DNA from 3 places in the Cobetia sp. 29-18-1 genome. Region 3 is predicted to be linked to each of the others. Evidence: predicted binding sites of a transcription regulator. Region 3 holds the regulator's gene; each other region holds the start of a gene.

Region 1 (4,942 bases), on a different contig from region 3:
AGCGGATACTGAGAAAAGCCCCAGTCATTGCGGCCGACGTGCAGATCCGAGTGACAGACACCGCAGTAGAGAATCTCGATGGCCACGTCATCCGGTCGCGGCTGGCGACGCTCGAAGTTCCAGGGCGCCAGGTCTGCCGTTTCGGATGCCACCGCATAAGCGCGAGTCTGGCCGTCAAAATTACCGTTGGAAGGGCTTGTCATGGAGTCTCTCCTTGCTTGGCTGAGCGTCGGACAGCCTGGTCATCAAAGATGATTCAGCGCCCGTAAAAGGATTCGCATGCCATGCGGCAATCGCGATCATGCCCACTAACTTCTTGCCGACAGCACGACATTTCAATGGCTTGGCTGCCCTGCATCACTGTGTTGGTCAGATCGCAACAGCGCCCCACCAAGCTGCGCGAGGCTTGCAGACACAAGGGAAAGCGACGCAAAACATCTTGCTTCTGATTCCAAATTGACGCCATCAAGCAGCAAAGTTGCCACTGTGTTATCATGCATCTTCACCCCTCACGTCTTGGAACGGAGTCCCGTATGGCGAATACTCGTACTGCTGCAAAGAAAAAAGCACCGGCTGCTGTCGAAACCTCAGCCTCGCTTGAAGCTCAGATGCAGGCCTTCCTGGACCGTGGTGGCAAAGTGGATGTGATTGAATCCGGTGTCAGCGGCCAGGTCATTGGCGTCAAGCCGACCAAGCCGTCAAACCCTGCTGCCAAGAGCTGAGGCTTGCCCATCAAGCCTTGGTGCCCGAACGCGCTGCTCGCCTTGCTCAACTGGCGTCTGCCATCGAGTCACTGACCGGTAACAGCGTTGTTCATCGCTAGATCTCCAGCCGCTGCCCTGCATCATCAGGTAGCGGCCGGCTTCTTTCTGGGGAGAGGAAAATCACCTCTTGCCTGCCCTTGCTCCTCCCGCCACGGCGACGCCCATGCCAGCATCCTCTTCGCGCGACAGCGCTCTCGACTCCCGCCAGCAAAGCGTGCATGGCACTCGCGACGCGGATGGGGCACGCACACGCCTGGCCGTCTTCATTGATGTGCAGAACATCTACTACACCACCCGCGACACCTTCGGTCGGCAGTTCGATTATCGTCGCCTGTGGGCAGAGCTCGAGCGCCTCGGCTCGATTCAACATGCCTACGCCTATGCGATCGACCGTGGCGACCCCAAGCAGCAGCAATTCCAGCAGCGCCTGCGCGAGATAGGCTTTGAGGTCAAACTCAAGCCCTTCATCCAGCGCGGCGACGGCTCGGCCAAGGGCGACTGGGATGTCGGCATCACCATCGACGTGATGGAAGCCGCCCCCGAGGTCGATGAGATCATCCTCGCCTCCGGCGATGGCGACTTCGCCTTGCTGCTGGATCATGTCGCCACCCGCCACGCCATCACCACCCGCGTCTATGGCGTCGAAGCCCTCACAGCCCTCGCCCTGATGAAAAGCGCCCATCACTTCCGCGAAGTCGATGAAAGCCTGCTGATGCGCTGATACCGATCGATCGGGTCTCAACCGCGCTCGAACCCTGCCCATCGCACAAGAAACGCCCGCACGCCCTCCACTAAACAAGAGGATGTGCGGGCGTTTTCGTCTAGGCCACCAGCGGCTTGCCAGGCATTCAGGCTTCGCCACGAACTTGCCGACTAGCCCTGTGGTGCGGCACTCAGCGTCAATTCGATGGCATCGTGGCGCCAGTGTTCATCATCGCAGTCCACCGCGCGACCATTCTGATCAAAGTTGATGCGGGTGATGCGCTGCGCGGGGCTGCCCTGCGCGGCGTTCAGCGCAGCGGCGGCCTCAGCGTCGAACACCGTGGAGGCCAGCTCGAAGCTGACGCGACTGACACGGATGGCGTATTCGTGCCGGTAGAGGTCGGTCAGGGAGTGGGCAGCGAGGTCGAAATCGAGGATGCCCGGGAAGCAGTCACGTCGCAGGTGATGGCAGACATGCAGCACGCGCCGCTCATCGATACGCCGCACGCGAGTGATCCGATAGACCACTGAGCCCTCCGCAATCCCCAGCCGCCGAGCGATCACCGCGTTGGCGGCGACTTCTCCTGCCGCCAGTACCTCGGTGCTGGCCACCCGCTGCTGTGACTCGACCATGTCGCGAAATGGCAGGCACGCCAGCAAGTCATAGCGCAGTCGTGGCGGCGAGACGAACCAGCCCCGCCGATTCTCGCGATAGATACGCCCCTCCGCCTCCAGCTGCAGCAAGGTATCGCGCAGGGTGACCCGCGTCGTGGCAAAGCGTTCGATCATCTCGCGCTCGGAGGGCAGGCGCTGTGAAGCGCGTAACGGCGCTGCCTCAAGATGGTTCAGCAGCTTGCCCTTGAGCCCTGCCACGGGGACATCCGTGTCAGAAGTTGCCGATGAAGCGGCGTCACTCTGGGGCTCAAGCGAAGATGAAGGCATGCGAAGTTCCTGAAAGATAACGAAAGACAGTAATTTCTGGCGAGTCACTTGCATGACATCCAGGGCGTCCAGGATGGAAAGGGTCAGAGCGAAACGATTTCTGTGGTCTAGTTCAGATACCCCGCAAAGCTCAGTGCGACTTTTCAAGACACGCTTGTCGAGACACGCATGAGGAGAATAGTGGCATTGGCGTGACAACTCGGTGACAGCGCAGGTCTGGCTGCCACGACAGGCCAGTCATCACACGCTGGCTCATGCCTTGTACGCCCATGCTTTGCACACTTATGGCTCTGGAAGATAGCGAGGACCGGGGCCCGCGGCAAGGCACGAAGAAGGTATGAAGAAGGCAGAGACAGAGCCGCCATCCCATGCCATGACAACGACATGTTGACGACACGCAACTGTCACAGGCGAGCGCTAGAGTCGATCGTGCCTTTCGAACTGAACTAGACCACACAGTCTCGGCTGTCTCGGCACTTGCCTGAGCACTTGGCAGAGCACTGGTCTGGTCAATGATCTGGAACTGGCCTGAGCAATGACCTGAGCACCCGGACGTGCTCTCAGCGTGTCGACAGAGTGCCTGATGCCCGTCACGCCGTACCTTCAGCGCAGCGATTGTTCATCACCTACTGGGGAAATCTCCTTGAAGTCGATTGCCACTACCTCATCCCGCTCCACCGGCCTGCTGGTTTCCACCTGCATGGCCGCCCTGTTGGGCAGTGCCTCCGTCAGTGCCGCCGACATGCCGGCTGACCTTCTCGAGGCCGCTCAGTCCGAAGGCCGTGTCGATAGCGTCGGCATGCCGGACAGTTGGGCCAACTGGAAGGACACCTGGGCAGACCTCGAGTCGAAGTATTCCATCGCGCATAGCGATACCGACATGAGCTCCGCCGAGGAAGTCGCCAAGTTCAAGGCCGAGGGTGAGAACGCCACCGCCGATATCGGTGACGTGGGCTTCGCCTTCGGTCCGATCGCGGTGCAGCAAGGCGTGACCCAGGCCTACAAGACCACCACCTGGGAGCAGATCCCGGAGTGGGCCAGGGACAAGGATGGCCACTGGGTACTGGGCTACACCGGCACCATTTCCTTCATGATCAACAAGACACTGGTCAGTGAAGATGAGCGCCCGACCTCCTTCGCCGACCTCGCCGAGGGTGATTACAAGGTGTCCGTCGGCGCGGTGGGCAAGGCCTCACAGGCCAACAACGCCATTCTGGCCGCTGCCTTCGCCAATGGCGGCAAGGAATCCGACCTGACACCGGGCCTGGAAGTCTTCGCGGAACTGGCGCGCCAGGGCCGTCTGTCACTGGCAGAGCCGAGCATCGCCAACCTGGAGAAAGGCGAAGTCGAAGTCGCCCTGCTGTGGGACTTCAATGCCCTGAACTATCGCGATCAGATCAACCGCGACACCTTCGAGGTCGTCATTCCGTCTGATGCCTCCGTCACCTCCGGCTACGCCACTATCATCAACAAGCATGCCGCGCACCCGAATGCCGCCAAGCTGGCCCGAGAGTACATCCTCTCCGATGCCGGTCAGCTGAATCTGGCCAAGGGCTATGCCCGTCCGATCCGCGCCGAGCACCTCACCCTGCCCGAGGATATCGCCGCCAAGCTGCTGCCCAACGAGCAGTACGCCAATGCTCGTCCGGTCCAGGACTTCGCGGGTTGGGAAGCCAGTGCCAAACAGCTGCCGCGTCAGTGGCAGTCCCAGGTACTGATCCACCAGCAGTGATCCCCGGCCTCTGCTTCACGCGAGCAGAGCGCGCACCATCCTGACAGACGGCATCGCCTTTGCGGTGCCGTCTTGAGCTTCACGGAGTCACCATGTCTCAGCGTGTCATTCTTGTCGTGCTCGACGGCCTCAACCATGCCGTGGGTCATCATGCCATGGGCTATCTGAGTGCCCTGGTCGAGGCCGGCCGTGGCCAGTATCAATCACTGGACTGCGAGCTGCCGGCCATGTCGCGCCCGCTCTATGAATGCCTGCTGACCGGCGACCTGCCTGTCGACTCAGGTATCGTCAACAACGGTATCGTGCGTCGCTCACGCGGCATCAGCCTGTTCGACCTTGCCAGCCAGCAGGGCAAGCGCACGGCTGCCGCCGCCTATCATTGGGTCAGTGAACTCTATGTCGCGGCCCCCTTCGTGCCGGCCCGTCATCGCTGGCTCGACAATCCGGAATCCGCCATCCAGGCGGGCATCTTCTACTGGCAGGACCATTATCCGGATGACCATCTGTTCAGTGACGCCGAAATGCTGCGCCTGCGTCACGACCCGGATTTCCTGCTGGTGCATAGCATGAACATCGACGATGCCGGCCATCGTCATGGCGGCGACACACCGCAGTATCGCAATGCCGCACGGCATGCCGACGTCGCCCTGGCCGACTACCTGCCGGCATGGCTGGAGGCCGGCTATCAGGTGATGGTCACCGCCGATCACGGCATGAATGCCGACCGCTCTCACTCCGGCCTGCTGGAAGAGGAGCGTCGCGTGCCGCTGTGGACCTTCGGCAGCGCCTTCGCCAACGGCGC
Region 2 (4,942 bases), on a different contig from region 3:
AATCGAGGAAACGGGTGCCACCGGGCTCGGTGACCTCGGCGTACTGCTTGTAGAGCGTCGGCACCGTCACACCCATCGCATCCAGCTGGGCACGCAGGCGGCGGAAATCGCCATCGGCGTCCTGACCATCGAACAGGCGCTCCGCTTCATGGGCGGCGCTGCCCGGCACGCTCTGGGCAACCGGTGCCCGCGCACGCGCCAGCCCCTCATCATCCCCGTAATAGTGACGGTAGTAGCTGACGATCAGTGCCCTGGCGGCCTCCGGATAGCTGTTGGAGAGCGTGACCGGGCCGAACAGCCAGCGAATCTCGGGATGACAGCGCAGATAGGCGCCCAGCCCCTGCCACAGGTAATCGAGGCTGCGCCGCCCCCAGTAGCGCGGCTGCACGAAGCTGCGCCCCAGCTCCAGACCGTCCTGCATGCGCTCGAACATCTCGGGCGTGAAGCGGAACAGGGTCGGGCTGTAGAGCCCCTTCTCGCCATGTGCCGCCATGATCTTGCGTACCTCTCCGATGCGATAGGCACCGGCGATCTCGAGATCGGCGTCATCCCACAGCACCAGATGCCGGTAGTGGGCGTCATAGCGATCGATATCGCGCCGCTCGCCGGTGCCCTCGCCGACCCGCCGGAAACTGATCTCGCGCAGTCGCCCGATCTCGCGCATCACGCTGGAGCCGGGGAAGGCATCGAACAGATAGATCTTCTTGCCGTCGCGGGTCTCACCCAGCAATTCACAGGGCGTCAGTTCCTCACGCAGCGCCTGGCGCTCCTCGGGATGGCCGATGGCCTTCTCGGTCACGAACAGGCCACGCTTGCCGCGCCCGATGCGATACAGGTGCTTGCGCAGCAGACGCGTCTTGGCGTTGGTATTGAGGGCATCACTGTCGAGGCGCTCCAGCGGAATCAGCTCGCCGATGCGCAGCTTGAGCTGCCGCTCGCGCTGGCGAAACATCTCATGCGCCAGCAGGGGTGTGCCGAAGCTGCGGTTGATCGACGACAGCGCATAGAAGAGCGTCGAGTTGCGCCCGCTGACGTGGATAGGCAGCACCGGCGCGTTGGTCTTGCGCGCGAAATGCAGGAAACCCGACAGCCACTTGCCATCGCGTGGCCCGGTCGGGCCTGCACGCGAGACCTCGCCGGCCGGGAAGATGATCACGGCCTCTTCATTCATCAGCGCATCGCAGATCTGACCACTGCTCTTGCGATAGCCACGGCGACTGAGGTTGTCCAGCGGCAGCAGCAAGGGTGCCAGCGGCTCGACCTTCATCAGGATGTCATTGGCGACGATCTTGACGTCGCGGCGCACTTCGCCGACCAGCTTGAGCAGCGCGAGGCCATCCAGTGACCCCAGCGGATGGTTGGCGACGATGACGACACGCCCGTAGGCCGGAATGTTCTCGCGCTCCCGCGAGGACACCGAGTAGCCGAAGGAGAAGTGATCGAGCACGCGGTCAATGAAGTCGAAACCGCGCTGGTCCGAGTTCTCGCCGAGGAAGGCATTGATCTCGCCCTCGTGCACCAGGCGCCGCAGCATGGCCAGAGCTGGCCGCCGGATCAGCGGGTGACGCTTGGCAAAGGCAGGATACTTGGCAGCGATGACGCGGGCAGTATCGATCATGCTCTCTCCTTGGCCGCACGGAGTGCGGAACGCGATGTCTGGATCATGGGGCTTGATATCACGTCAGGTTCGCGCCACTTCATGACAGATGCGTCACAGTCCCCGTACAGTGAGATGACAGTCGCCCACGTGATCCGCGGCCGATGCGCCCCGGCACGGAGATCATCCGCGTACGAACAGGCAGCGCGACTGCCACGCCAAGGAGAGAGCGAATGTTTGCGATAGCCGTCGAGAATGAATCACTGGTCTGGCAGGAAACCGAGGCCCCGCACGGGATCGCCTCGGATGAGGTGCGTATCGAGGTGGCCTGGGCCGGCGTCAACCGCGCCGACCTGATGCAGCGCGCCGGCCAATATCCACCACCCGAAGGTGCCAGTCAGATCCTGGGACTGGAGGTCAGTGGCACCATTCGCGAGGTCGGCCGCCACGTCGAGCGCTTCAAGGTCGGTGATCCGGTCTGTGCACTGCTGTCCGGTGGCGGCTATGCCGAGGAAGTGGTCGTCAACGCCCTGCAGGTGCTGCCGGTGCCGGAGGGCTATAGCCTGCGAGACGCCGCCGCGCTGCCGGAGATGTTCGCCACCGCCTGGCTGAACCTGTTCATCGAGGGCAACCTCAAGCACAAGGAGCGCGTGCTGCTGCATGCCGGTGCCAGCGGCATCGGTACCACCGCCATCCAGCTGTGCGGGCTGTTCGGGCATCCGTGCTTCGTGACCGTCGGCAGCCAGGAAAAGCTGGAGACCTGCCTGCGCCTCGGCGCGGATGCCGGCTGGAATCGCCACGATGGCAGCTTCGTGGAGGCCGTGAACGACTGGGGCGGCGCCGACATGATTCTCGACCCGGTGGGCGGCGGCTATCTGGCCGACAATCAGCAGGTGCTGAAACAGGATGGCCGCATGGTATTGATCGGCCTGATGGGCGGGCGCATGGATGAGCTGGATCTGGGTCGCATGCTGATGAAGCGTCAGCGCCTGATCGGCTCGACCCTGCGGTCGCGCTCCCCCGATGGCAAGGGCATGGTGCTGGATGCGCTCTACGTGCATGTGTGGCCGCGCCTGGCGCGGGGTGAGCTGCGCCCGCATATCGACAAGAGCTGGCCGATCCAGGAAGCCGATGCCGCGCATGCCTATGTGCAGGACAACGCCAGCACCGGCAAGGTGTTGCTGGCGGTGACGGGCGCCTGAGCCTCGTCATGGCGCTGATGACATCAGCAGCATGAAAAAAACGGCAGCATGAAAAAGCGGCAGCCCACTGGGCTGCCGCTTTTTTGGCTTTATTGGCGCTATCTCGTGCTCACTGCTCCGCCTGACAACATCTGACCTGACAACACCCGGCCTGACAGCAGTGTCGCTCATGCCGCCAGGCGTAGACCCCGAGGCACCTGGCAGAGGCTTATTCGCTACGCCCGATCGACTGGGCTTTCTGCCAGGTGAGTTGCAGCAGACGGGCGTCATCTCCGGCGCGATGGCGCTGGATGCCACCCTCGGCGATCACCGCTTCCTTGAGCTCCGCCCAGCAATTCAGCTGCTCCTCATCGAGCAGCCGTCTGAGCGCCTCGAGACGAAAGCGCGGCAGCATGCCGGCATGATAGAACAGCAGCGAGAGCCAGGTATTGTCGTAGCCCCAGCTGTCGCTGTAGGCGATTCCGGCCTCACCCAGCTCATCATTGACCCACTGCGCCACCTCACGCACTGGCCGCCCTTCGCGTGCCAGCCGTGCCCGTGAGATGCCGTGCAACAGCTCCGCCTTCGGGTCCCAATGCACCCACTCATCAAGAGGCTGTATCAGGAAGGCGCAACTGCTGCCGTCGGCACGCGCCAGCCCGATCTCGATCGGATAGCTACCACGGCCAAAGCCGGAGGCTTCAATATCGAGCAGAATAGGCAGCGTCACACGAATCTCCCAAGGTATCTCAGGCAGACAGGGCCCGGGCGAGAAGAGGTTGAATGTCCTCAGGTTACGGGAATTGCCCCCTGCTTGGCGAGTCCTGAGCGCGACGCTGTCAACGCAGGCATCAGGTCGATCTGCTCCATCACGCTGGCATCACGTTCAAGAGACGCGCGCGGGAGGGCCAGAGACGACAACGCCCTCACGAAGAGGGCGTTGTCAGTGGCAGCGAGGGCAGCACATCAGCTGGTACATCAGTTCAGTACATCAGCTCAGTGCAGGTCTGCCTCACCACCCGTGCGGGCGTGGGCTTCCCACTGCTCGGCCTTGTGCGGGCAGACCGCCAGACCGAGGGAGCCTTCACGATAGGCACGCGCCAGGCGCTGGGCCGCGAGAGCATGGCGGCACTCGGCGGCACGTGCGTACCAGGTCACGGCCTTGGCCGGATCGCTCTGATACTGGGCACAGCCATACTCATAGATACGCGCCGCCTGATACTGGGCATGCACGTCGCCGGCCTGCGCGGCCTTGATGACGAAACGCGCGCCCTTGGCCTTTTCCTGAGCGGAGTTGCCGCGCTGGAACAGCATGTGCCCGTACAATGACAACGCACCGGTGTGACCGGCATTGGCGCAGTGATTGAACAGACGCATGGTCAGACGATGCTTCTGCTGAGAGCCGGACAGCCAGGAGGCGTGGAACAGACGCTCCGCCAGGCGGTATTTCAGTCCAGTCATCAGGGTTGGGGCCTGCGGCATGACGAGTAACCTTGATACAGAATAAGAGGGGTGACGCCGTGTCCTGGCCCGATCCTGAGCCCGCGACGCTATTCTCCTTGCCAACACTGTCAGTTTGCCCTTGCGGGCGGCCTAGAAAGACTGCTCCCCTGACAGCGGGGCGCCAAGCATACTCGCGCAATCGGGGGGACTCAAGCCCGCCTTGTGGGTTTTTGTTACGCTGCTAATATGTGCGCCATCCTTGGGGTAAAGTACGCGCGCGAACCGCGCGCCACGCGCGTGCTGGAAGCACTCGTCCTGCCCGCAATATTGACACCTACCCGATAGGGGAATCCTGCATGCAACGTAGAGCTCTTGGCCGTACTGGCATCGACGTCAGTCTGCTATGCCTTGGCACCATGACCTTCGGCGAGCAGAACAGCGAAGCCGATGCCCACCAGCAGCTGGACCGCGCGCTCGACGCTGGCATCGATTTCATCGATACCGCCGAGATGTACCCGGTGCCCCCGAATGGCGAGACCCAGGGCCGTACCGAGGAATACGTCGGCAGCTGGCTGGCGGCACGCGGCAATCGTGATCAGGTCAAGATCGCCACCAAGGTCACCGGCCCGGGCATGGATTACCTGCGCGGTGGTTCGCGCCTGACGCGTGAGCAGATCATCGCCGCCTGTGACGACAACCTGCGTCGCCTGGGCACCGATTA
Region 3 (4,942 bases):
TGTCTGACGGAGCATTCACTATCGTGCCTGACCGCGCTGGCAGCAAGGGATTTACGACCATCGATCATGGCATCGCCTAGCCTAGCAACGGCGGCGCCTGCCGCGCTAGCTCGACTTTCCTGCGAACGGCGGCGCCTGTCAACGCATATCCAATCAAGCGTTCGTTCATATCCAGTGCACGCGCTTCGAGGTCATCGCCTTCACCGGTGATTTCCCAGCGCGCCACGGCCGAACGCGGCGGATAGGCCACCACCGGCAAGACCGGTGTCTTGACCAGCACCGGCCACGCCTTCCAGTCGAGCACGCTCGGCTCGCCACACAGGTTGGCCGCCAGGGTGCGCGCGGCCATCTGCAGCGGCTGGACATACATGGCATTGACGCCCTCGACACTGGCGCAATCGCCCAGCGCCCAGATATGCGGCTGTGAGGTGGCCAGGTGGCGGTCGACACGGATGCCATCACCGCCGGCGCTCAGACCCGCGGCCTGCGCCAGACGAATGCGCGGCGCCAGCCCGGTGGCCAGCAGAACCACGGAGCCCGTCAGGCGACGACCGCTCTGCAGGCGCACCTCGACCGGCGCGGCCTGGCGTTCGGCCTCCTCGCCTGAGTTTGCGGCGATGGTCTCGACCATCTCGCCCTGGCGACGCGTCACACCGAGCCCATCCAGCGCCGCGCCCAGACGCTGCCCCAGCGCTTGCGGCAGCAGTCCATCCAGCGGAGTTTCCTCTGGCGCGACCAGCGTGACGCGGTGGCCGGCGGCCGTCAGATCATTGGCGTATTCACAGCCGACCAGTCCGGCACCGACAATCACCACGTGCCCGCCTTCCCCACGCTCGCGGGCCTTCGCCAGCGTCGCGCAGAAGGCCGCATAGTCGTCAAGGTCATTGATGCTCTGCACGCGTGAGGCCACTTCTGCGGCGACGGGGAAGGGACGACGCGGCGCGGCGCCGAGTGCCAGCACCAGCTCGTCATAGGCCAGACACTCCTCGCCCAGCCATAGCTGGCGGGCATCACCGTCGATGGCGGTGACGCGTTGATGGATACGCAGCTCGGCATTCAGCTCGTCCACCAGCGCCACCGGCGCCTGACGCGACAGGTCGGTGGCCGACATCTTCTTGGCGAAGGCGGTGGACAGCATGGGCTTGGCGTAATCGTGGCCGCTGTCCTGGCTGATGAGAATCAGCCGGCTGTCCTTGTCACGCGCACGCAGCGCGCGCGCCAGACCAATGCCCGCCATGCCGGTACCAATGATGACAAGGGTGCGAGGGTCGCGCATGGCACCATCTCCTGAGATCGATCCGAGGGAAGCGCTGATGAAAGAGCGCCAGCAGCGTCCGTCATGAACGCCGATGAATGCGCCCAGCATACCAGCCCGCCAGCAGTGCAGGCATGCCTGAGCGGGAGGCCTGGCCGCCCGGCCATGCTAGACTCGCCATTTCGTCATCCTGACAGGGAATTCACCGTGGTCCGATGCCCAGCAGGCGAGCCTCATCGCGCAGCGCTCACGCCACAGACCTCCACCTGTGAGGCGCCTCATTCGTCAACCGAGCCCCTGTGCCAGCCTGCGCCTCGCTGGCCTTTGCCCACGCGCGCCGCACCCGCTGCTTCGGCGGCGGTGCGCCGTCATTGGCAGCCGGCTGCCGCGCTGCAAGGTGTCATGCCGGCCGGCTGGTGGGCGTGGCTCTCCTCGACGGACTCGCTGACCCAGCGTCTTGCCAGCGCCATGCAGCAGCAGGATGAACGCGATGGCCAGCCAATCCAGGGCCTGCGCGTGCGCCTGCTGCTGCAGGACACCGGCCCCGCGCGGCTGGATGAGGCACGCCTGCTGGGCATCGGCCCACGCCGGCATGTCTGGCGGCGCGAAGTGGCGCTCTGTCATGGCGATACGCCATGGGTGATCGCACGCTCGCTGGCGGCGCTGGACCTGGCCCACGGTCATCGCCTCTCGACGCTGGGCGAGCGCTCGCTGGGCCATTGGCTGTTTCGCCAGCCCGACCTGACCCGCAGCGCCATCGATGTCAGCCGCGCCCCGCTGGTGCTTTCGAGCCCCAGGCCGCTGGCCCGCACCACCAGCCTGTGGATGCGCCGCTCGATGTTCTCGCATGGTCGCTTCAAGGTGCTGGTGCAGGAGGGCTTCACGCCGGCCTTCCAGCACGCGCTGCAGCTGGCCTGAGCCTTGCGCCCGACTGGCCTCGTTTCCCTCTCTTCCCTTGCCCACTACCACCCGCCCAGGAGCCCCGATGACCGCGTCATCCACTTCCGCCGCTTCGCGTCCTTCCAGACTGGCCGACTACCTCGCCCTGACACGGCTGGACCGCCCCATCGGCACCTGGCTGCTGATGTGGCCGACCCTGTGGGCACTGTGGCTGGCGGCAGATGGCATTCCCGAGCGCACGACCCTGCTGATCTTCATCGCCGGGGTCTATCTGATGCGCGCCGCCGGCTGCGTCATCAACGACTACGCCGACCGCCATTGGGACAAGCATGTCGAGCGCACGCGTGACCGGCCGCTGACCTCGGGTCGCATTTCGGAGCGCGAGGCGCTGACGCTGTTCGGGGGGCTGGTCGCGGCCGCCTTCGTGCTGGTGTGCTTCACCAACCTGACCACGGTGCTGCTGTCGATCGTCGCCGTACTGCTGGCGGCCAGCTATCCGTTCATGAAGCGCTTCCATCATCTGCCCCAGGTGGTGCTGGGCGCCGCCTTCGGCTGGGCGATTCCGATGGCCTTCGCCGCGACGCTGGAGGAGGTACCGACCTACGGCTGGTGGCTGTTCGCGGCCAACCTGATGTGGACGGTGGCCTACGACACCGCCTACGCGATGGTCGATCGCAATGACGACCTCAAGGTAGGCATCAAGTCCACCGCCGTGCTGTTCGGGCGTGCCGACAAGCTGATGATCGGCCTGTTGCAGCTGGGCATGCTGGTGATGTTGATCGGCATCGGCCTGCACCTGGCGCTGGGCATCTTCTACTGGCTGGGGCTGGCTGCCGCCGCCGTCACCTTCGTCTGGCAGCAACGTCTGATCCGTGAGCGTGAGCGTGCGCCCTGCTTCCAGGCGTTCCTCAACAATCATTGGACGGGGCTGCTGATCTTCGCCGGTATCGCCCTTGCGACCTGGCCGATGAGCTGACTCCTGCATAAACATTAGTATTATTTAAATTAAAGCGACCCCTGCCCTCTGTTGCTTCCCAGCCCACGGATCATGCCTGCCTGCCGCGCCTCCAAGGTGGCTGGCAGGCTTGCGTGCAAGCTGCCATGCTGGCAGTTGTCATCTCGTTGTCATATAAGCGGGTTGTAATCGTCATCGACTTGTCATTCTGGCGCGTGCGCCGACTGCTGCATGGGATCTAGCGATGAGCTCCAAGACCGTACTGATTGTCGACGATGAATCCTCGATTCGCGAGATGATCGCCGTTGCCCTCGAAATGGCGGATTACCGCGTGCTGGAGGCAGACAATGCCCAGGACGCCCACGCCATCGTCGTCGATGAAAAGCCCGATCTGCTGTTGCTGGACTGGATGATGCCGGGCACCAGTGGCCTGGAGCTCGCGCGGCGTCTCAAGCGTGACGAGACCACCTCGGAGCTGCCGATCATCCTGTTGACCGCCAAGGGCGAGGAAGACAACAAGATTCAAGGCCTGGAAGCCGGTGCCGACGACTACATCACCAAGCCCTTCTCGCCGCGCGAGCTGGTCGCCCGTCTCAAGGCCGTGCTGCGTCGCACCACTCCCAAGGGAGTCGAGGAGGCGGTGGAAGTCGAAGGCCTGATGCTCGACCCGGCCAGCCACCGCGTCACCGCCCACGGCAACTCGCTGGATGTCGGCCCGACCGAATATCGCCTGCTGCAGTTCTTCATGACGCATCAGGAGCGTGCCTACACGCGCAGCCAGCTGCTCGATCAGGTATGGGGCGGCAACGTCTATGTCGAGGAGCGCACCGTGGACGTGCACATCCGTCGCCTGCGCAAGGCGCTGGGCACAGGCCATCAGCATCTGATCCAGACCGTCCGCGGCACCGGTTACCGCTTCAGCGCTCAGGCCTGAGGGATTCATGCGCTATTGGACCAACGAGCTATGGCGCCTCGGCTACCTTGCCGGTGGCTTCGGCCTTATCGGTGGCCTGCTGGGCCATCTGGGCTGGGGCCTGGCGCTGGGCCTTTCGCTGTATCTGTTCGTCCATCTCAAGCACTTGAAGAGCCTCTACACCTGGCTGATCACCAATCCCCATGAAGAGCCGCCGCCCGGCGATGGCGTCTGGGGAGACCTGCTCGATCGTCTCTACCGCTACCAGAAGGGCCAGCGTCAGGCTCAGGAGCGACTGCGCAGCATCCTCAACCGTATCCAGGAATCCTCCGAGGCCATGCGCGACGGCCTGGTGATGCTGGACAACCACGGTGACATGGAATGGTGGAACAGCGCTGCCGAGCAGCTGGTCGGTCTCAAGGCCAGCCACGACCGTGGCCAGCACATCACCAATTATCTGCGTGACCCCGTCTTCATCGACTACTTCAATCGGCTGGCCTACCGCGAGCCGCTGACGCTCCAGTCGCCGCTGTCTGACAACCTGACGCTGCAGATCTCCATCACCCTGTTCGGTGACAACGAGCGTCTGGTCATGCTGCGTGACGTCACCCGCCTCTATCGTCTGGAAGAGATGCGCCGCGACTTCGTGGCCAATGTCTCCCATGAGCTGCGCACGCCGCTGACGGTGCTGGCCGGCTATCTCGAGACCTACTCCGATTACGCCGATGACCTGCCACCTCGCTGGCAGCGTGGACTGGGCCAGATGCAGAGCCAGACCGACCGCATGCAGCACCTGGTCGAGGACCTGCTGACCCTGTCACGCCTGGAAACCGACGAACTGTCCGACAACGGTCGCTGCATCGACATGAGCGCCCTGCTCGGCCATATCCGCGACGACGCCGAAGGCCTGTCCCAGGGG

What was found. The regulator PhoB, encoded in region 3, activates phosphate uptake and scavenging genes when phosphate is short. The targets are predictions, from matches to a motif close to TGTCATANNNNTGTCANA.
Region 1: a site for PhoB is predicted at 2,599-2,616, ahead of QD208_RS03705 (UTRA domain-containing protein). Genes of this name have one in related genera too.
Region 2: a site for PhoB is predicted at 1,699-1,716, ahead of QD208_RS15815 (NAD(P)H-quinone oxidoreductase). Genes of this name have one in related genera too.

What each region holds. Positions count from the first base shown of each region.
Region 1 covers NZ_JARWKS010000003.1:158,071-163,012, reverse strand. Annotated here, with positions in the region: gene QD208_RS03720 (NAD(P)-dependent alcohol dehydrogenase) at 1-203, opposite strand, end outside; gene QD208_RS03715 (hypothetical protein) at 534-722, shown strand; gene QD208_RS03710 (NYN domain-containing protein) at 928-1,485, shown strand; gene QD208_RS03705 (UTRA domain-containing protein) at 1,638-2,408, opposite strand; gene QD208_RS03700 (extracellular solute-binding protein) at 3,052-4,140, shown strand; gene QD208_RS03695 (alkaline phosphatase family protein) at 4,233-4,942, shown strand, end outside.
Region 2 covers NZ_JARWKS010000025.1:4,473-9,414, reverse strand. Annotated here, with positions in the region: gene QD208_RS15820 (lysophospholipid acyltransferase family protein) at 1-1,618, opposite strand, end outside; gene QD208_RS15815 (NAD(P)H-quinone oxidoreductase) at 1,831-2,799, shown strand; gene QD208_RS15810 (hypothetical protein) at 3,008-3,514, opposite strand; gene QD208_RS15805 (sel1 repeat family protein) at 3,775-4,260, opposite strand; gene QD208_RS15800 (NADP(H)-dependent aldo-keto reductase) at 4,578-4,942, shown strand, end outside.
Region 3 covers NZ_JARWKS010000009.1:17,614-22,555, forward strand. Annotated here, with positions in the region: gene QD208_RS08780 (FAD-dependent oxidoreductase) at 77-1,276, opposite strand; gene QD208_RS08785 (chorismate lyase) at 1,616-2,173, shown strand; gene ubiA (4-hydroxybenzoate octaprenyltransferase) at 2,241-3,131, shown strand; gene phoB (phosphate regulon transcriptional regulator PhoB) at 3,355-4,044, shown strand; gene phoR (phosphate regulon sensor histidine kinase PhoR) at 4,052-4,942, shown strand, end outside.